2 regions of the Pseudoalteromonas sp. TB41 genome follow, and region 2 is predicted to be linked to the other one. Evidence: predicted binding sites of a transcription regulator. Region 2 holds the regulator's gene; the other holds the start of a gene.
What was found. Region 2 encodes NrdR, which represses ribonucleotide reductase genes. Its sites were predicted from a motif close to AAACACNANATNTNGTGTTT; they were not measured.
Positions count from the first base shown of each region.

Region 1 (10,962 bases), on a different contig from region 2:
CAGTGTCACCAAGTGAAACAACTTTTGAAGGGTGGATGTTCTTGTTAGTCCAATCCATTTCAGAAACGTGTACTAGACCTTCAACGCCTTCTTCGATTTCTACGAAGCAACCGTAATCAGTAAGGTTAGTTACACGGCCAGAAAGTTTAGAACCTTCTGGGTAACGACCAGCGATAGCTGCCCATGGATCTTCACCAAGCTGTTTAAGGCCTAGAGATACACGAGTTTTATCTTTGTCGAATTTAAGAACTTTAACTGCGATTTCGTCGCCAACATTAACGATTTCTGAAGGGTGTTTAACACGCTTCCACGCCATATCAGTAATGTGTAGTAGACCATCAACACCACCAAGGTCAACGAATGCACCGTAGTCAGTAAGGTTCTTAACGATACCTTTAACTTCTTGACCTTCAACAAGGTTAGCAAGAAGCTCTTCACGTTCTTGTGAGTTTTCTGATTCGATAACTGCACGACGTGAAACAACAACGTTGTTACGTTTTTGATCAAGCTTGATTACTTTAAATTCAAGCTCTTTGCCTTCAAGGTGAGTTGTGTCACGTACTGGACGAACATCAACAAGTGAACCAGGTAGGAAAGCACGGATTGAATCAACTTCAACTGTGAAACCGCCTTTAACTTTACCGTTGATAACACCAGTAACAGTCTCTTGCTCTTCACATGCTTTCTCAAGACGGATCCACGCTTCGTGACGCTTCGCTTTCTCACGAGAAAGGATAGTTTCACCGAAACCGTCTTCGATTGCATCTAGTGCAACATCTACTTCGTCGCCAACAGCAACTTCTAGTTCACCAGCAGCATTTTTGAACTGCTCTGCAGGGATAGCACTTTCTGATTTAAGACCAGCATCTACAAGTACAATGTTGTTCTCGATTGAGATTACTGTACCTTTAACGATAGAGCCTTGCTCTGCTTCAAAACCCTTTAAGCTTTCTTCAAATAACTGCGCAAAATTTTCTGACATACGAATATACGTCTCATATATTAATACCAATAAGCAACCATGCTGCATGGGGTTGTTAAAATAGCACTGGCATCCTGCTGGTGCATAAAATGTATTTAGCTTCGTTTAGGAAGCTTACCTTCTGAGATGCTCGCATCTAATAAAGTTATAACTTTATCAAAGACTTGCTGTGCGTTGAGTTCGCTAGTATCAAGCTCAATCGCATCCTCTGCAGGTACAAGCGGCGCAACGGCGCGATTCATATCGCGATCATCACGTGCTTGAATGTCCTGTAATAGACCACTTAGTGTAACATCAAGCCCGCGCTCATTCAACTCAACAAAACGTCTGCGAGCACGTTCTTCTGCACTTGCGGTTAGAAATATCTTTAATGGCGCATCTGGAAATACCACAGTGCCCATATCGCGGCCATCGGCAATTAAACCGTTTTCTGTTCTAAACGCACGCTGGCGGCGAAGCAACGCTTCTCGAACACGCGGCAATGCGGCCACTTTAGACGCTGCAGCACCCACTTCTTCATTTCGAATAGTGGTTGTGACATCTTCGCCTTCTAAAATAATCTTTCCTGCATTAGTGTCACTGTCTATCAAAAACTGCACATCAAGATTTGCAGCTAATGGGACGAGTGCTTCTTCGTTATCTAACGCAATTTGGTGATGAAGTGCTGCAAGTGATAGTACGCGATAAATTGCTCCGCTATCTAACACATCCCAGCCTAATTTTTCAGCCAATAGGCGACAAACAGTTCCTTTACCAGAACCACTTGGGCCATCTACGGTGATTACGGGCATTAATAACGCCGGCATTTAAAACCTCCTTCAATGCACACCAAAATAAACCGCCACATTATACGCCAATTAATAAAGATTATCCGCTTTTAGTATGTAACTTTTTATAAATACTTATAAATAGCCTATTTACTGACAGATGCTAACACTTTGAAAAATGTTGGGAATGTCTTATAAGTACAGGCCGGATCGTTAATCGTTATGGGCTTACCCCCTACTGCCACCATTGCAAAGCACATGGCAATACGGTGATCGTCGTAGGTATCTACAGCCACATTATTAAATTGCTTTGGCGGTGTGATCTCAATAAAGTCGTGCCCTTCAACCACTTCGGCCCCTACTTTTTTAAGCTCGGTGGCCATTGCATGTAAACGGTCAGTTTCTTTTACCCGCCAGTTATAAATATTACGAATAGCGGTTGGCCCTTTAGCAAACAAGGCAACAGTCGCCAAGGTCATTGCAGCATCAGGTATCGCATTAGCATCTATATCGATACCGTTAAGCTCGCCTTTACGAACAACTAAATGCTCGTCATACCAATCAATTTTGGCACCAACCTGCTCCATCACTTTAGCAAAGCCAATATCACCTTGAACTGATTTAGCGCCAACGCCTTTAATTTCTATTTCGCCACCGGCAATTGCTGCAGCAGCAATAAAATAAGAAGCCGATGAAGCATCACCTTCAACCATTATGCGCTCAACCGCTTGGTATTGCTGAGCACCTTTAACGAAGAACGTGGTGTAATTATCATGCTCAACAGTTACACCAAAGCGCGCCATCACATCCAGAGTAATATCAATATAAGGCTTAGAGACTAAGGTACCTTTAATTTTAATGTATGTATCGCCTTTAAATAACGGCGCAGCCATGAGCAGCGCCGTTAAAAATTGACTTGAAATACTGCCGTCAATTTCGACTTCACCACCGGCTATTTGCCCACCGATAATTTTAAGTGGTGGGTAATCTTTATTTTTTAAATAACTTACATTACCACCCAAGGCTTGTAAGGCATCAACTAAATGACCAATTGGTCGCTCTTCCATGCGCGGCTCACCAATTAACTCATACTCACCAGCAATCGCACTCAGTACTGCCGTTAATGGTCGATACGCTGTACCTGCATTACCTAAAAACAACGGCTCAGTTGGCGTATTAAACACGCCACTCACGCCCTCTACGGTTGCTACGGTGCGTTCAGTATTAAGCGTTACATTAACGCCCAAGTGCTTTAACGCACCCAGCATATGGCGAATATCGTCGCTATCGAGTAAGTTTTCAACAACCGTGGTGCCGTTAGATAATGCTGCTAATAATAAAATTCGGTTTGATAAACTCTTTGAGCCCGGTAATGTCACACTGCCATTCACTTGTGAAATAGGGGCTAAGAAAAGTTGCTCCATTAACTATTCTCCTTGGCGAAGTTAGCCATAAAGTCAACTAAGGCTTGTACACCTTCCAATGGCATCGCGTTATAAATACTGGCGCGCATCCCGCCAACAATACGATGACCTTCAAGCGCTAACAAGCCCGCTTCTTTTGACTCTTTAACAAACTTATCATTTAAGCTTTCATCAACCAGCCAAAAAGGCACATTCATACGTGAACGGCAATGCTTCGCTACTTTATTGGTATAAAAATCTGAACCATCAATAAAATCATAAAGCAGCTGCGCTTTGGCAATATTATGAGCTTCCATGGCTTTTACACCCCCGGTTTGCTCAAGCCATGCAAATACTTCTGCCGCTAAATACCAAGCAAAAGTCGGTGGGGTGTTAAACATGCTGCCTTGTTTTGCCTCAAGGGCGTAATCTAAAATACCCGGCTTGGCGAGCCCTTCACGCTCAAGTAGCGTTTTGCGAACAATCACAATAGCAATACCCGATGGACCGATATTTTTTTGTGCACCCGCGTAGATTAAATCAAATTTATTAACGTCAATTTCGCGCGATAAAATAGTCGATGACATATCGGCCACAATCGGCGCCGTTGGATGACTGGGTACGTCAAATATTTCAAGGCCGTCTACGGTTTCATTCGGGCAATAGTGAATGTAAGACGCATCAGCAGGTAAAACCCAATCGGCTACCTGCTTAATAGAAAACAGGCCGTTATCATCATTGCGCACATCAACAGCGTGTGTATTTGTAAACTTATCTGCTTCGCTGGTTGCACTTTTTGACCAAACGCCATTTTCACAATAAACTGCTTTTTTACCGTTAACATGAAGGTTTAAAGGTACGGCACTGAATTGACCTCGACCACCACCGTGCATAAATAGCACTTCAAACTCGTCACTTATATTCATTAAACGACGCAGGCTGGCTTCACATTTAGCGGTTAATGCTAAAAATTCATGACTACGATGACTTATTTCCATCACCGATACACCAAGACCTTGCCAGTTTAAAAACTCTTTTTGCGCTTTTTGCATGACTGCCGGTGGTAACATTGCAGGGCCTGCACAAAAATTATATATACTCATTACCTTTTCCTCATTCCAGTAATTTAACTTGAATTAAACTAATTTAATTTTTTTCAACTACATAAAAAAAGCGGCCAAGGCCGCTTTTTTCAATCTAATTATTCTGAAGGAGGATTGTCATCCGCCACTTCATCAATAACTGTATCTACTGTTTCAACGTCTTCGATATCAACCAAGTCACTTTCAGTCACTTCAATTTCTTCTATACGTTGTAAACCAACTACTTGCTCTTCGTCAATAGTTCTGATCAAAATAACACCTTGGGTGTTACGTCCAACCGTAGAAACTTCATTAACACGAGTACGTACTAAGGTACCACGATTCGAAATAATCATTATTTCGTCGTTGTCATCAACCTGTACAGCACCAACAACAGCACCGTTACGCTCACTCACTTTGATTGATACAACACCTTGAGTTGCACGACTCTTAGATGGGTAATCTTCAAGTTGGGTACGCTTGCCGTAGCCATTTTCTGTCACTGTTAATATTGCACCATCATTCTTTGGTACAATAAGTGATACAACACGCTGATCGTCTGGCATCTTAATACCACGAACACCCGTTGCAGTACGGCCCATAGGACGTACACCTTTGAAACGGATTTCAGGCTTACCTTCTTCATCAAGAACAGGGTTACCATTTTCATCAACAACAGCCGTTTCTTCAGCCTCTTTAAAGCGAACAACTTTACCCGCATCAGTGAACAACATAATTTCGTTGCTGCCATCGGTAATATCAACACCGATTAAGCTATCACCTTCGTTTAAGTTAACCGCAATGATTCCGCTTGCACGTTGACGACTGTATGCCGTTAATGGCGTCTTCTTAACCGTACCGAACGCCGTCGCCATAAAGATGTATTTATCATCTTCATAATCGCGTACTGGCAGGATTGCAGTAATACGTTCATCTGCTTCAAGTGGTAATAAGTTAACAATTGGCTTACCGCGCGCTGCACGACTGGCAAGTGGCAACTGGTATACTTTAAGCCAATATAAACGACCCGCTGTAGAGAAACAAAGAATAGTATCGTGCGTATTGGCAACCAATAAACGTTCAATGAAATCTTCATCTTTCATCTTAGTTGCTGATTTACCTTTACCACCACGACGCTGCGCTTCGTAATCAGTTAATGCTTGATACTTAACGTACCCTTCATGTGAAAGCGTAACAACTACGTTTTCTTCGTTAATTAGGTCTTCAAGGCTAATATCGTGTGCTGCAGCATTTATTTCAGTGCGGCGCTCATCACCATATTGCTCTTTAATTTCAACGAGCTCATCACGAATAACTTCCATTAAACGCTCTGGATTTGCCAAAATGAATAATAACTCGGCAATCAACTCAAGTAATGATTGATATTCGGTAAGAATTTTTTCGTGTTCAAGACCAGTAAGTTTGTGTAAACGTAAGTCTAATATTGCTTGAGCTTGTTGCTCAGAAATATAGTACTGACCATCACGAATACCAAGCTCGCTTGCTAACCAATCTGGGCGTGCCACGTTGTCTTCGCCTGCTTTATCAAGCATGGCTTTAACATTACCTAATTCCCATGGACGCGCTGTTAATGCAACTTTTGCTTCAGCAGGTGTTGGCGACTTACGAATAAGTTCGATAATTGGGTCAATGTTAGCCAGTGCAATCGCTAAACCTTCTAGCGTATGCGCACGGTCGCGGGCTTTGCGTAAATCAAATACCGTACGACGGGTAACAACTTCACGGCGGTGAATAATAAACTCTTCAAGCATTTCTTTTAAGTTGAAACACTTAGGTTGGTTATTAATTAACGCAACCATATTCATACCAAACACAGTTTGTAACTGAGTTTGTGAATAAAGGTTGTTTAAAATAACTTCACCTACGTCACCACGTTTGATCTCGATAACGATACGCATACCGTCTTTATCTGATTCATCACGTAATGCGCTGATCCCTTCAATTTTTTTATCTTTAACTAACTCGGCGATTTTTTCAATCAAACGTGCTTTGTTAACTTGGTAAGGGATTTCATGAACAATAATGGTTTCGCGACCCGTCTTTTCATCGGTTTCGATGTCAGCACGCGCACGCATGTACACTTTACCACGACCGGTTTGATAAGCTTGTTCAATGCCTTTTTTACCGTTAATAATCGCCGCAGTTGGGAAATCAGGCCCAGGAATGTAATCCATTAACTCCGTAATGGTCAATTCAGGGTTTTGAATAAGCGCTAAACAGCCATTCACGACTTCTGTTAAGTTATGTGGCGGAATATTTGTTGCCATACCAACCGCAATACCCGATGAACCATTAACTAACAGGTTAGGTATTTTAGTGGGTAACACATCAGGAATTTGCTCTGTGCCATCGTAGTTAGGCACAAAATCAACCGTTTCTTTTTCAAGATCGGCTAATAATTCGTGCGACATTTTTGCCATACGTACTTCTGTATAACGCATTGCCGCTGCTGAATCACCATCAACCGAACCAAAGTTACCCTGACCATCTACTAGCATGTAACGCAGTGAGAATGGCTGAGCCATACGTACGATGGTGTCATAAACTGCACTGTCGCCGTGTGGGTGGTATTTACCGATTACGTCACCGACCACACGGGCCGATTTTTTGTAAGGCTTGTTCCAGTCATTACTAAGCTCGTTCATTGCAAACAAAACGCGGCGGTGAACAGGTTTTAAGCCGTCACGTACGTCTGGTAATGCACGTCCTACAATTACACTCATGGCGTAATCTAAGTAGGAGTTTTTTAACTCGTCTTCAATATTGACTGGCAGAATTTCATTGGCGAGATCAGTCATTTGATATCACATTCCTTCAGTATCAGCTCTTAACAACCCAGTATTAGGTATTAAGAGTGTTTGTTATTATTTCTAAGTAACCATGCTATCACAATTAATTTTAATTTACAGGCGCAAAACTTTGCGATTTATCAATTTAGGCCTATATAATGGCCTCAGATTGACGAGGAAGTATTTTATGACCGAACATCAAAATGTAGATAACGCAGAAATAGCAAAGTTTGAAGCCATCGCAGAACGTTGGTGGGATTTAGAAGGCGAATTTAAGCCGCTTCACGAAATTAATCCATTACGATTAGATTTCATCGCAGACAAAACCAAAGGATTATTTGATAAAGAAACCCTCGATGTAGGATGTGGTGGTGGCATTTTAAGTCACAGCATGGCGCGAATGGGCGCTAAAGTAACTGGCATTGATATGGGCCAAGAGCCTTTAACTGTCGCCAAGTTACACAGCTTAGAAACAAGTGTCCCCGTTGAGTATATAAAAGTACCTGCAGAGCAGTTTGCAAATGAGCACCCTGAGCGCTTTGATGTGATCACTTGTATGGAAATGTTAGAGCACGTCCCCGACCCTGCTTCTATTATTCATGCGGTGGCTAAATTGGCAAAACCAGGCGCTGATGTTTTTTTCTCTACTCTTAATAAAACCCCAAAAGCTTATTTATACGCTATTGTCGGGGCAGAAAAACTACTAAAAATGGTCCCAGAGGGTACCCATGACCATAAAAAGTTTATTAAACCTGCACAATTAATTGCATGGGCAGAGCAAGCTGGCTTAAAAGTACGTGCCAGTGCTGGGTTAAGTTACAATCCACTTTCAAAGCAATATACAATTAGTGATGATGTGAGCGTAAATTATATGCTGCATTTTGAGAAGTTAGCGTAATGGCAAGCTCTCAAACCCCCATTGCCCCAATGGAATATCAAGCATTGCTGTTTGACTTAGATGGCACTTTACTCGATACCGCTGATGATTTAGGCGCCGCACTAAACACCGTGCTGCAAAATCATCAACAACCCCAAGTGGGCAGTGATATATATCGCCCCGCGGCTTCAAACGGTGCTGCCGCTTTATTGGCTGCTGGTTTTAAAGAAAGCTGGGCACAACAGCCGCAAGAGCAACTTTTACATGAGCTAGTTACGCAATACGCTGCCAACATTGCCACCCATACCCAATGTTTTGTAGGAATAGAGCAATTACTAATCGCACTTGATAACAAAGCAATCCCTTGGGGAATTATGACCAATAAGCCCGGATTTTTAACTGATCCTTTAGTCAAAGCGATTCCTGCATTAAAAAATGCACGTATTGTGGTTAGCGGTGATACCTTAGCTGAATCTAAGCCCTCACCCCTTCCTTTACTGTATTGCGCTGAGCAAATGAGTGTAGATCCTTCGCGTTGCTTATATATAGGTGATGCGCAGCGTGACATTCAGGCAGGTAAAGCAGCCAATATGCACACCGCAACCGCACTATGGGGATATGTACCGAGTGTTGACGAGGCATTGGCTTGGAATGCGGATTTTAATTGGCACAGTCCTATAGATGCATTTAACCACATATAGTGCCATGTTAATTAATAAACACTACATATTGTGATTGTGTTAGTTTTTACGCAAAGCTTGATGATAAAAAAAGCAGACAAAATTTATTTTAAAAAAGCGTAAATTTAATCTTTCCTTAGTTGATTTTTACAAATTTCAACTTAACCGAATGATCAAAGGTTAATGCCTACTAACACAATTGCGTTATCCCAACGTTATCCACAATGAGAGCGGTTTCTGTCCCTTGCAAAAGATCCCAGACCACACTATCTTGTGATCTCTAATTTGAACAACACCAGATATTGTGGCTAAATGTTATTCAATTAAATTCACCAAACCGGTGAAAATAACAATAAACGAATAGGCACTGCGCTTTTTTAGGTGCACGCATTGGTCAAAAATATTTAATTCCCAAGGAATACAGGCAAAGCTATGAACCAACAGTTATCTGTAAGCAAACGTGACGGTCGTAAAGAGCCACTCGATCTTGATAAGATCCATCGCGTTATTGAATGGGCCGCCGAAGGTTTAAATAACGTTTCGGTTTCACAAGTTGAACTAAAATCGCATATTCAATTTTATGACGGTATTCGTACTAAAGACATCCACGAAACGATTATTAAAGCTGCTGCGGATCAGATCTCAAAAGAATCGCCTGATTATCAGTACCTTGCTGCTCGTTTAGCTGTATTCCATTTACGTAAAAAAGCCTATGGCCAGTTTGAACCACCGCGTCTTTTTGACCATGTTACTAACATGGTTGAACAAAAACGCTACGATGCACATTTACTCGTTGATTACACAGAGCAAGAATTAGATGAGCTAGATGCGTACTTAGACCATTCTCGCGATCTTAACTTTAGCTACGCAGCAGTAAAACAGCTTGAAGGTAAATACCTAGTTCAAAACCGTGTAACGGGTGAAATTTACGAAAGCGCGCAGTTTTTATATATCTTAGTGGCTGCAAGCTTATTCTCTGATTACCCTCGTGATACACGTATTGATTACATCAAACGTTTTTATGATGCGGTTTCATTATTTAAAATTTCTTTACCTACGCCAATTATGTCGGGCGTACGTACACCAACACGCCAGTTTAGCTCATGTGTACTTATTGAGTGTGGCGATAGCCTAGACTCAATTAATGCTACATCATCAGCAATTGTTAAATACGTTTCTCAACGTGCTGGTATTGGTATTAATGCAGGTCGTATTCGTGCACTAGGTAGCCCTATTCGTAACGGTGAAGCGTACCACACAGGTTGTATTCCGTTTTATAAGCACTTTCAAACAGCGGTTAAAAGCTGTTCGCAAGGCGGTGTACGTGGTGGCGCAGCAACCCTTTTCTACCCGCTTTGGCATTTAGAAGTTGAAAACTTATTAGTACTTAAAAATAACCGTGGCGTTGATGATAACCGCGTACGTCACTTAGATTACGGCGTACAGTTTAATAAACTCATGTACTCACGTTTAATTAAAGATGATTACATTACGTTATTCAGCCCCTCTGATGTGCCTGGCCTTTACGATGCATTTTTTGAAGATCAAGACGAGTTTGACGCGCTATATGTAAAATATGAGCAAGACGAGTCAATTCGTAAAAAACGAATTAAAGCAATTGAGCTGTTCTCTATGTTTGCTCAAGAACGTGCTAGCACGGGTCGTATTTACTTACAAAACGTTGACCACTGTAATACACACAGTCCGTTTATCTCAAAAGTGGCGCCTATTCGTCAATCTAACTTATGTTTAGAAATTGCGTTACCAACTAAGCCTCTTAGCAACGTGAATGATGAAGAAGGTGAAATTGCACTTTGTACATTATCTGCGTTTAACTTAGGTGCCATTGAGTCTTTAGATGAACTAGAAGAGTTAGCTGAGCTTGCGGTACGCGCACTTGATAACCTACTTGATTTCCAAGACTACCCAGTACCTGCAGCTAAAAATGCAACTATGGGACGTCGTACGCTAGGCATAGGCGTTATTAACTACGCATACTACCTAGCTAAAAACGGTAAGCGTTATTCAGATGGCAGCGCAAATGCGCTTACGCACAGAACATTTGAAGCGATTCAGTACTACCTAATGAAAGCATCTAATGAGCTGGCAAAAGAGCGTGGTGCCTGTCCTAAATTTAACGAAACAACGTACTCACAAGGTATTATGCCAACGGATACGTACAAACGTGATTTAGATAAAATTTGTGATGAACCACTTCATCTTGATTGGGACGCGTTACGTTCCAGCATTAAAGAGCACGGTATGCGTAACTCAACACTGAGCGCATTAATGCCATCAGAAACATCATCGCAAATATCTAATGCAACCAATGGCATTGAGCCACCGCGTGGCCATATTAGT
Region 1 is NZ_AUTH01000011.1:65,493-76,454, forward strand. It holds gene rpsA (30S ribosomal protein S1) at 1-982, opposite strand, end outside; gene cmk ((d)CMP kinase) at 1,078-1,788, opposite strand; gene aroA (3-phosphoshikimate 1-carboxyvinyltransferase) at 1,896-3,173, opposite strand; gene serC (3-phosphoserine/phosphohydroxythreonine transaminase) at 3,173-4,255, opposite strand; gene gyrA (DNA topoisomerase (ATP-hydrolyzing) subunit A) at 4,354-7,053, opposite strand; gene ubiG (bifunctional 2-polyprenyl-6-hydroxyphenol methylase/3-demethylubiquinol 3-O-methyltransferase UbiG) at 7,232-7,942, shown strand; gene L641_RS0102125 (HAD-IA family hydrolase) at 7,942-8,622, shown strand; gene nrdA (class 1a ribonucleoside-diphosphate reductase subunit alpha) at 9,034-10,962, shown strand, end outside.
Region 1: a site for NrdR is predicted at 8,892-8,911, ahead of nrdA (class 1a ribonucleoside-diphosphate reductase subunit alpha). Genes of this name have one in related genera too.

Region 2 (10,962 bases):
GATAATGATTTATTTTTATACGCAGTTTCTATTTCGGTTAATCGCTCTTGTAAAAAAGAGGTGGCAGTAACGCCAATACCAATAGGGGTATTAATTTCATGAGTGATCCCCGCCACTAAGCCGCCTAATACCGCCATTTTTTCTGAGCCAACCAGTTGCTCTTGCGCAAAGCTTAATTCATCGAGCGAGCTTTGCAGCTGAGTTTGCTTGCTTAACAGTTCTTGTTCGGTTTGCTTTCGTAAATCGACTTCTTCTGTTAATACTGCTTTTTGTCGCTCTAGTTCATATTTTTGTTGCTGTAGATCGATCATTGCTTGGCTTAAATTTGATGTTTTACGCGCAACATCCTGTTCAAGTTGTAAGTTTTGTTGATCCAGTTTTTGATTGCTTTCAATTAGGTCATGCTGAGTTTGTTTTAACTCTTTTTTATACTCAACAACCTTCGAAATCAGATTGTTAAAAGAGCGTTCCATTACTTTAAGCTCGTTATTTTCATCGGTGACTATTTTAACCTGTTGACCATCAAGCTCTTCTAACTCAAGGTATTCAATTTGCTCGGTTAATTGAGTAAGGGGCTCGGTGAGTAACTTTCTAAATGCAATTAAAAATAAGATGATTAAAAAAGTTGTTTTAATCATGGCATTACCAATCAAAAAGTAGATAGAGAGCATAATGCGACTAAAAATTACATCGCGACTAGAAAATAAAGTAACATCGCCTACTTGCGTTGCTCGTCCTGAAAACTCAAAAATAAGTGGAAATGTATAGCCAAATAAACCGGCTTTGGTGTCCTCTACCATGACATCTTCTTGCACAAGTTGCTGACTGTAAAGATTGTGAATATTTAGTGCGCGGCCTAATTGAGAAATAATAGCGCCATTATCGTCACGAATAATAACCCCCTCAACCATAGGTATATCGAGTAACCCCTCTGCGGTTGTGGTGGTTTGCTTTATATTTAGCTCCCAAATTGCTCTGGTTAAACTTCTACCAAAGGTCTTTTGTAATGTGCCAAGTTCATCGCGTATGTAATCTTTAGTATTGACGTACTCTGCGAAAATTTGCCCGCAGGTCACCACAAAGGTCAGTATAAAATAAACTGATAAAACCCGAGTGAGTAACTTTGTTGAAAGACTTTTTTGCGGCATGGGAGGCTTATATTTCCTTAAATTATTCAACTGTTAATGTACGCTTATAAACATTAGTTAATAAATGATTAAAAATAAACATATATTTTATAATATTGCTATTTAGCGTTGTTAAATAAGCAATCATTCTGTTCTATATGTATTGGGTTTCTATTTGAGAACCGTTGGTTTGGATAGGCTGTTTTTTACTTGGAAATAGTTAATTTACTAGGGTCTGTTGATCTTTGCGGATTAGAATTTGTTCAAACTAGGGGCTGTTTAATCGCGGCGCGAGGTTTGTAACCTAGTGGGCTAAGTAAAAACCGAGCAACAAAGAGTAAATCGCCCCTAGGCAGAACCCTTAGGGCAGCGCCTGTTTGGCATTGATGCTACGTTATCGCCTATTTATGGGGAATAACCACACCACATAGGCTCCGCCTTGCCTAAATACCAAACAAACTGCTGCAAATTCAACCTTGAAAGATCAACAGACCCTAATTTGTATTGTGCAATTAAGCATTTTATTGATAACGTTAATAAAAGTTACAATAAATAATCTGCTCGTTGCTAATTTGGTTATAATTTTGACTGTTGCGGATTGGGCAACCAACTAATTTTACAGTGGGTTTAGGTGTTTTGTATGAGTTTAATTAATGAGTCATTATGATGCGTTTTTCTATTTTAGTCTGTGATGATTCCACCGTTGCTCGCAAACAGGTAATGCGCTGTTTAAAAGAATGTATTGATGCCGATATTCAGCAAGCAACTAACGGTAAAGAGGCGTTGGAGCAATTGCGTCAAAGGCATTTCGATCTCCTGTGTCTTGATTTAACCATGCCTGAAGTTGATGGTATTGAAGTACTTGAGCAAATCAAAATTTCTAAAATAGAGTCTTATGTATTAGTGATCTCTGCTGATATCCAACAAAAAATGCAAGCACGTGTCGCGCAACTAGGCGCAATCGATTTTATTCATAAGCCAATTAATAAAACGCAACTGAGTACAGTTTTGCATAAGTTTGGCATTTATTAATAAAATTCATGATGAAAAAGACTGTTTTATCTGCTAATTTAAGGTTGACAGAATAGCCTGTGTTAAGGCAGTCTTAAGCTTATGAAAACATTTAGTCTTGTAACGACCATTATTATTACAACCACCATTCTTACTGGATAGTGGCATAGGTCGGTGCAACAAATTTAAAGGCCTGTGTTCACTTAGAACACAGGCCTTTTTTCGTTTTATGGAATGAGGAAACATAAAAAATGCGCGTATTAAAATTTGGCGGCTCATCGCTCGCTGATTTTGCCTGTTTAGAGCAAGTTGCTGCACTCGCTAAGGCACAATTAAAAGATGAAATGTTACTGGTACTGTCAGCCCCAGGTGGCATGACTGACTCGTTAGTTAATTTAGCTAGTATTGCAGAGCAGGGGCATGACTTTAGCGAACAATGGCATTCACTGACTAGCCGATGCAACATGCTCAAAGCAGCGGTAGAGGAAAAGCAAGGAGCAGTTCAAAACTGGCCTGACTTTAACGAACTTAAAAATAAGCTTGATGGTATTGCACTGATAAAGTGCTGCCCTGATCAGGTCAGAGCGTTCATTATTAGCTTTGGTGAGCGTGTTAGCGTATCGCTAATGCAAAGTCTATTAGCCGATCATAACGCGCATTATTTACAAGCAACAGATTGTATTGTTTCAACCGGCGGATACATAGACGCAGAAGCGGATTTAGTGGCCAGTAAGGCACGTTTTCAAGCCGTGTTAAAAGAATCCCCTGCGACGGTTTACATTATGCCTGGTTTTACTGCAAGTAATGATGAAGGGGAGCTCACAACGCTTGGTCGTAATGGATCTGACTACTCGGCGGCGATTGCTGCGGCGTGTTTAGAGGCGCAAGTGTGCCAAATATGGACTGACGTTGATGGTGTATACAGCGCCGATCCGCGTTATATCAAAAAAGCCACTAAGGTTGATTTCCTATCTTATAAAGAAGCGATGGAACTTTCTTATTTTGGCGCTAAAGTATTGCACCCTAAAACTATCTTACCGTGTGCAAAAGCAGGGGTGCCATGCGAAATTAAAAACACCCATAACCCAGATGCGCAAGGCTCGCTAATTAGTAACGATACGGTATCTGATGAACCAGTAAAAGCACTCTCAAGCCTACAAAATTTAGCTATGCTAACCGTTTCAGGCCCAGGCATGAAAGGTAAAGTAGGCATGGCATCTAAGGTATTTAATGCATTGGCACATGATAACGTGTCAATTGTACTCATTACCCAGTCATCATGTGAATTTAGCATTAGCTTTTGTGTGCATGAAAGCGATTTAAATCTAGCGTTAAGTGCGTTGCAAGTAGCCTTTGACTTAGAGTCAAAAGCGGGGCTCATTGAGCCGGTAAATGTGCAACGTAATTTAGCAATAGTAACGTTAGTCGGTGATAACATGCGTGCCCATAAGGGGTTAGCGGCTAAGTTTTTTGCATCGCTTGCACAAGCGCAAGTAAACATTGTTGCCATAGCGCAAGATTCAACAGAAAGTGCTATTTCAGCCGTTATTGATGGTGAATTATGTAATGACGCGGTTAAAATTTGCCATGAAAACTTCTTTACTCATGTGCCTTCAATTGATGTGTTTTTATTGGGCTGTGGCTTAGTCGGCCAAGAGCTAATTAACCAACTTGAGCGTCAACAAGCATGGCTTGAAAAGCGTAATATTAAATTAAACCTATATGGTGTTGCCAACTCTCGTCAATTACACCTTGATGGTGAGGGGATTGCGTTTGATGATTGGCAGCAAAAACTGGCGCAGTCAGAGCAAGCGTTTGATTTAAAACTGGTCGAGCAGTTTGTTAAGCAAAATCATTTAGTTAATCCAGTGCTAGTTGACTGTACTTCATCAGATGCCTTGGCTGCACAATATGTAGATTTTTTAAATGCAGGTTTTCATGTCGTGGCTGCCAATAAAAAAGCCACCACGAGTTCATATACGTATTACCAAGATTTAATTGCAGCAACACATAAAAATAATCGTAAGTTTTTATACGAAACTAACGTAGGTGCAGGTTTACCTGTAATTGATAACTTGCAATCGTTGTTTGGTGCAGGTGATGAGTTACTTGAGTTTAGTGGTATTTTATCAGGCTCGCTTTCATACATGTTTGGTGCACTAGAAGATGGTCTATCACTTTCTGAAGCAACAATTAAAGCCAAAGAAAGCGGGTTTACAGAGCCCGATCCGCGCGATGACTTATCGGGAACTGACGTAGCACGTAAATTACTGATCATTGCACGTGAAGCCGGTATGAAATTAGAGCTTAGCGATATTGAAGTGGAGTCGGTTTTACCGCCAGGTTTTGCCCAAGGTGACAATGTTGAGCAGTTTATGGCGAAATTACCTAGCTTAGATGCTGGTTTTAACGACCGTGTTCAAAGTGCAGCAAGTGAAGGTAAAGTACTTCGCTACGTAGGCACAATTAAAAATGGTCACTGTAAGGTCGGAATCGAAGCCGTGGATTCATCACATGCATTGAATGTTATTCGTGATGGTGAAAATGCGCTGGCTATTTTAAGCCAATACTACCAACCGCGTCCGTTTGTAATTCGTGGTTATGGGGCAGGCTCTGCAGTAACGGCTGCGGGTGTATTTGCAGACATCTTAAAAACATTATCTCGCTAGGAGTCAGTCATGATTGAAGTATATGCTCCGGCGTCTATTGGTAATTTTGCCGTTGGCTTTGATGCGCTGGGCGCCGCACTTGCGCCCATTGATGGCGATTTATTAGGTGATGTGGCGGTTGTTAGTGCCGCATCGAGTGATGAATTTATTTGTACTGGCGACTACGCACATAAGTTACCTAGTGATGCGCAAGAAAATTTAGCATATCAGTGTTTAGTGCACTTTAGAGCGCATGTTGCGCCTGATATGCCTGCGGTAAAGCTCGAACTTAGGAAAAATTTGCCGATTGGTTCGGGATTAGGCTCAAGTGCCTGCTCTGTGGTGGCGACATTTGCAGCACTGGATAAATTTGCCAAAACTAATTTAAGCCAAGTAGAGCTCATTGAGCTTATGGCAGATTTTGAAGCCGTTGTAAGTGGGGGGCGCCATTACGATAACATCACACCGTGTTATTTAGGCGGCTTACAGCTAACCGGTGATTTAATTCCTGATAAATCTATTGCTTTACCTGTTGATGAAAACTGGTATTACGTCGCCGCATTTCCGGGCTTTTCGCTCAATACCGCAAAAGCGCGCTCTGTTTTACCAAAAGAGCTAAGTATGCATGCCGGGGTTGAGTTTGCTCAGCGTTTATCGGCGTTTAGTAGCTTACTGTTAACAGGGCGTTTTGATGATGCATTAAGCATTATGAAAGACGAAATAGCAGAGCCATACCGTGCGCCACTTATAAGCGGCTTTAGTGATGCCAAAGCAAGCTTACCAGCACTGGGTGCTGAAGTTGTGAGTATTTCAGGCGCAGGGCCGACCTTGTTTAGTGTATGTAAAACGCTTGAAGCGGCAGAGCAATGCGCGCAGTGGCTAGAGGAAAATTACATCAACGAACAAGGCTTTTGTCATATTTGTAAATTAGATAACGACGGCACGCGTCAATTAAATGTTTTATAGGAAAAAGAGTCATGCAATTACATAATTTAAAAGAATATTCACAAAAAGTGTCGTTTGTTGAAGCTGTAAAAACAGGACTAGGGCGTAATCAAGGTGTGTTTTTTCCAGAGTCGTTAGCGCCATTAAGTGATGTTGATGCATTACTAGATATGGACTTTATTACTCGCAGCGGCAAAATTTTATCGCACCTTATTGGTGACGAGCTACCAAGTGATACTGTTGCCCAGATGGTTAAGAATGCGTTTAACTTTCCGGTTAAGCTGGTGGAAGTTGAAGATAATACCTATTGCTTAGAGTTATTTCACGGGCCAACACTGGCATTTAAAGATTTTGGTGGCCGTTTTATGGCCGAGTGCTTGGCGCAATTTAATCAAGGTGAAAAAGTCACTATTTTAACTGCAACATCGGGTGATACCGGGGCTGCCGTAGCGCATGCTTTTTATAACAAACCAAATATTGATGTCGTTATTTTATACCCTAAAGGTAAAATTTCATTAGCGCAGCAAAAGTTATTTACAACGCTTGGTGACAACATTCATTGTTATGCGATTGAGGGTAGTTTTGATGATTGCCAAGAGTTGGTTAAAAAGTCATTTTTAGATGAAGAGCTAAAATCGAAGTTAGGTTTAAACTCAGCAAATTCAATTAATATTAGCCGTTTAGTCGCGCAGGTGTGTTATTACTTTGAAGCCATTGCACAGCTGCCAAAAGAAAAGCGTGCTACAGCGCATATTTCAGTACCGAGTGGTAACTTTGGTAATGTGTGTGCGGCTATGATTGGCGCTGTTATTGGTATGCCAGTTGGTAAACTAAGTGCGACTACAAACCAAAACGACACAGTACCGCGCTTTATGCTTGATAAAAATTGGACGCCTAATGCGACAATTGAATCGCTTTCAAATGCAATGGATGTGAGTAAACCTAATAACTGGCCACGTGTGCAATCAATGTTAGATAATAACTGGTTTAGTTATGATAACTTTTATTCGGTGAGTGTTGATGAGCAGCAAACACAAACAGTGATGAAAAAAATTCAACAGCTTGGCTATATTGCAGAGCCTCACACCGCAATTGCTTACCAAGGTCTTGTAGAAAATAAGGCGGCAGATGCTGTGGGGATTTTTTTAGCGACTGCGCATCCGGCCAAATTTAAAGACAGCGTTGAGGATATCCTTAATGTTGAATTAGATATGCCAAAGCCGTTAGCTGATGCATTAGCAAAACCGTGTTTAGCCACTGATATGCACAACGATTATGATGTTTTGCGTACAGAATTGTTTAAAAAGCTTGCCTAAAAAAGGCAGATAATAAAAGCGGCTTAGGCCGCTTTTTTTGTTTATTTATGCATCGCTTTAGACATAACGCATAAGCTATATAAATGTAGTAAATAAAATTCATTTAAAATTGTTATTAGTTTATAAAAAAATATCATCATCAAAATGCTGTGAAATAGTTTCAATCCCTGTTTAAATATCCTCAACTTAAGAGCGTAGGCAAAACGTCGTTTTAAGCGTACAATAAAGCCTCTAAAAAATACCCATACACGTTGCCCAGGAGACCCCAATGTTAGAACGTAGCATGAATATTTCGGACTTTGATCCAGAGTTATTTGACGCGATGAGCAAAGAAACATCACGTCAGGAAGAGCATATTGAGTTAATTGCATCTGAAAACTACTGTAGCCCACGCGTACTTGAAGCGCAGGGTTCTCAGCTGACTAACAAATACGCTGAAGGTTACCCGGGCAAACGTTACTACGGTGGCTGTGAGCACGTAGACGTGGTTGAGCAACTTGCTATTGACCGCGCAAATGAATTATTTGGTACAGATTACGCAAACGTACAGCCTCATGCCGGTTCACAAGCGAATGCTGCTGTTTTCCAAGCTCTTTTAAGCCCACTTGATACTGTATTAGGCATGAGCCTAGCGCACGGTGGTCATTTAACGCACGGCTCACACGTTAACTTCTCTGGTAAAACATACAACGCAATTCAGTATGGCCTTAACGAAGAAACTGGCGAAATTGATTACGCACAAGTTGAAGCGTTAGCACTTGAGCACAAACCAAAAATGATCATTGCTGGTTTTTCTGCATACTCAGGTATTGTTGATTGGGCTAAGTTCCGTGAAATTGCAGACAAAGTAGGTGCTTACTTATTTGTTGATATGGCGCACGTTGCAGGTTTAATTGCTGCGGGTGTTTACCCAAGCCCAGTGCCATTTGCTCACGTTGTAACAACCACAACACACAAAACATTAGCGGGTCCTCGCGGTGGTTTAATCATCTCTGCGTGTGGCGATGAAGAAATTTACAAAAAGCTAAACAGCGCTGTTTTCCCAGGTGGCCAAGGTGGTCCTTTATGTCATGTTATTGCTGCTAAAGCGGTTGCATTTAAAGAAGCACTTCAACCTGAGTTTAAAACATACCAAGCACAAGTTGTTAAAAATGCACAAGCAATGGTTGCGGTATTACAAGAGCGCGGCTACAAAGTAGTATCGGGTAAAACTGACAACCACTTATTCTTACTTGATTTAATCGACAAAGATATCACAGGTAAAGATGCAGATGCTGCCCTAGGTAATGCGAATATCACGGTTAACAAAAACTCAGTACCGAACGATCCACGTTCACCATTTGTTACCTCTGGTCTGCGTATTGGTTCACCAGCAATCACTCGTCGTGGCTTTAAAGAAGCTGAATCAAAAGAGTTAGCGGGCTGGATCTGTGATGTACTAGACAACATCGAAGATGAGTCAGTACAAGCGCAAGTAAAAGAAAAAGTGAAAGCAATTTGTGCAAAATTACCTGTTTACGCTTAATCCAAGAGTAAAATAGTAATTTAGATCACAACTGCACACATTTTTGTTATGATAATGGCCGCTATGATAGCGGCCATTTTTTGTTTTTAAAACGGAAACACACAGTTATGCATTGCCCTTTTTGCACCGCCAAAGATACTAAAGTTATTGATTCTCGCCTTGTAGGTGGGGGACACCAAGTACGTAGACGTCGTGAATGTAATGAATGCCACGAACGATTTACCACCTTTGAAGGGGCTGAATTAGTGATGCCACGGGTCATCAAGCAAGATGGCAGCCGCGAACCGTTTAATGAAGATAAGTTACTAAATGGCTTAACTCGCGCCCTCGAAAAACGCCCCGTAAGCACTGAGCAAGTTGATGAAGTGGTTAATATTATTAAGTCGCAGTTACGTGCCACTGGCGAACGCGAGGTGTCTAGCCATTTGGTGGGTGAGTGCATTATGGAAGCGCTTAAAAAGTTAGATAAAGTGGCTTATGTAAGATTTGCCTCTGTGTATCGCTCGTTTGAAGATATACGCGAATTTGGTGAAGAAATAGCCCGCTTAGGGGAATAGTAATGACCAAGCAAAGTTCGTTTTCAGAGGATGATAAACGCTACATGGCCCGCGCTATTGAACTGGCAAAAAAAGGGCGCTTTACCACCACTCCTAATCCTAATGTTGGCTGCGTACTCGTAAAGAATAATAAAGTAATAGGTGAAGGATTTCATCGGTTAGCGGGCCAAGGTCATGCAGAGGTAAACGCACTGGCTATGGCTGGCGAAAATGCAAAAGGCGCAACCGCTTATGTAACACTTGAGCCTTGCAGTCATTATGGTCGAACACCGCCATGTGCTGAAGGGCTAAAAGTAGCCGGTGTTAAAAAAGTGATTGCCGCAATGGTTGACAGCAACCCGCAAGTTGCAGGCAAAGGTCTGAAAATTTTAGCGGATGCTGGTATAGAAGTTGCTCACGGATTACTTGAAGCGCAAGCTCGCGCATTAAACCTTGGGTTTTTTAAGCGCATGGAGCAGGGGTTACCCTTTGTGACTTGCAAAATGGCCGCCAGTATTGATGGTAAAACGGCGCTTAAAAACGGCCAAAGTAAATGGATAACAGGCCCCGCTGCGCGCCAAGATGTGCAACTATACCGAGCACAAAACTGTGCAATTTTAACCGGTGCCGATACGGTATTAATGGATGATGCAAAATTAAATGTGCGCCCAGAAGAGTTACCGTATTCTTTACCAACTGATTTACCACTGCGCCAACCGGTTCGCGTTGTTATTGACTCACAAAATAGACTTACCCCTGATCTTGCCTTATTTTCAATTCAAAGTGAGGTGATAATATTTACCACCAAGGTTGATAAATCGCATCAGTGGCCTCATTTTGTTAAACAGATTGAAGTACCTGAAAATAATAATAAAGTAGATTTACTGGCCGTGTTAAACACGCTAGCCCAATTGCAGTTTAATAATGTGTGGCTAGAGGCCGGAGCAACACTGGCTGGCAAAATGACAGAACTTGATTTAATTGATGAGTTTGTTTTTTACATTGCCCCTAAATTAATGGGCTGCGATGCTAAAAGTTTACTGAATTTCCCAGAGTTAATGAGTATGCAAAATACCATTAATTTAACTTTTAATGAGTGTGTGCCAATTGGTGATGATTTACGTATCACAGCACTAAAAAAAGCTCATTAATCATTTTATATAAAGAGTAGCACTATGTTTACTGGAATAGTTGAAGCGACAGGTAAAATTGCGTTATTACAAAAAAAACAAGGTGATTTAGCTATTCGTATCCAAAGTAAAAACCTTGATATGAGTGATGTTAAGTTAGGTGACAGTATTGCAACTAATGGTGTCTGCCTGACGGTTGTTGATAAGCATATTGATGGCTTTAGTGCTGACTTATCAAATGAAACGATTAGCTTAACGGGATTTGCACATTACGCATTAGGGCAAACCGTTAATCTAGAAAAGGCGATGCAACCTGTCTCGCGCCTTATATGGACTCCCCGTTTTTTGTCAACGAAGTATTTATTAAATAAAGATTAGATGCTGGCTTATATACGGACTCTATTTGGGGAGCTACCCCTGGTCACTTTAATGTATTCGCCCCTTTATGACTTTTCTCGGTGGCGGTATTTTATACCTAGGCACGGAACAGTCTCTTAAAGGTCAGTCTTACCCTGATTTTAAACGCTCTTTGTTGACAAAAATTTAAGCCGTTAATAACGTTGGCTGATAACATTCGTTTTTCTTTAGCATTGCAAATGCGGTTCTGATTGTTTTATTAGCCAATGCTATCGCTGCCACTTTTTTACCACGCCTTGCAATTAACTTTTTAAGCCATTCGTCTTTTTCTGTACGGCTCGCTCTTTTTACAACATGTGTGACAACA
Region 2 is NZ_AUTH01000046.1:66,131-77,092, forward strand. It holds gene L641_RS0107290 (ATP-binding protein) at 1-1,148, opposite strand, end outside; gene L641_RS0107295 (response regulator) at 1,791-2,159, shown strand; gene thrA (bifunctional aspartate kinase/homoserine dehydrogenase I) at 2,390-4,807, shown strand; gene thrB (homoserine kinase) at 4,817-5,752, shown strand; gene thrC (threonine synthase) at 5,764-7,047, shown strand; gene glyA (serine hydroxymethyltransferase) at 7,316-8,572, shown strand; gene nrdR (transcriptional regulator NrdR) at 8,680-9,129, shown strand; gene ribD (bifunctional diaminohydroxyphosphoribosylaminopyrimidine deaminase/5-amino-6-(5-phosphoribosylamino)uracil reductase RibD) at 9,132-10,259, shown strand; partial or broken gene L641_RS0107330 (hypothetical protein) at 10,284-10,613, shown strand; gene L641_RS0107335 (IS110 family transposase) at 10,782-10,962, opposite strand, start outside.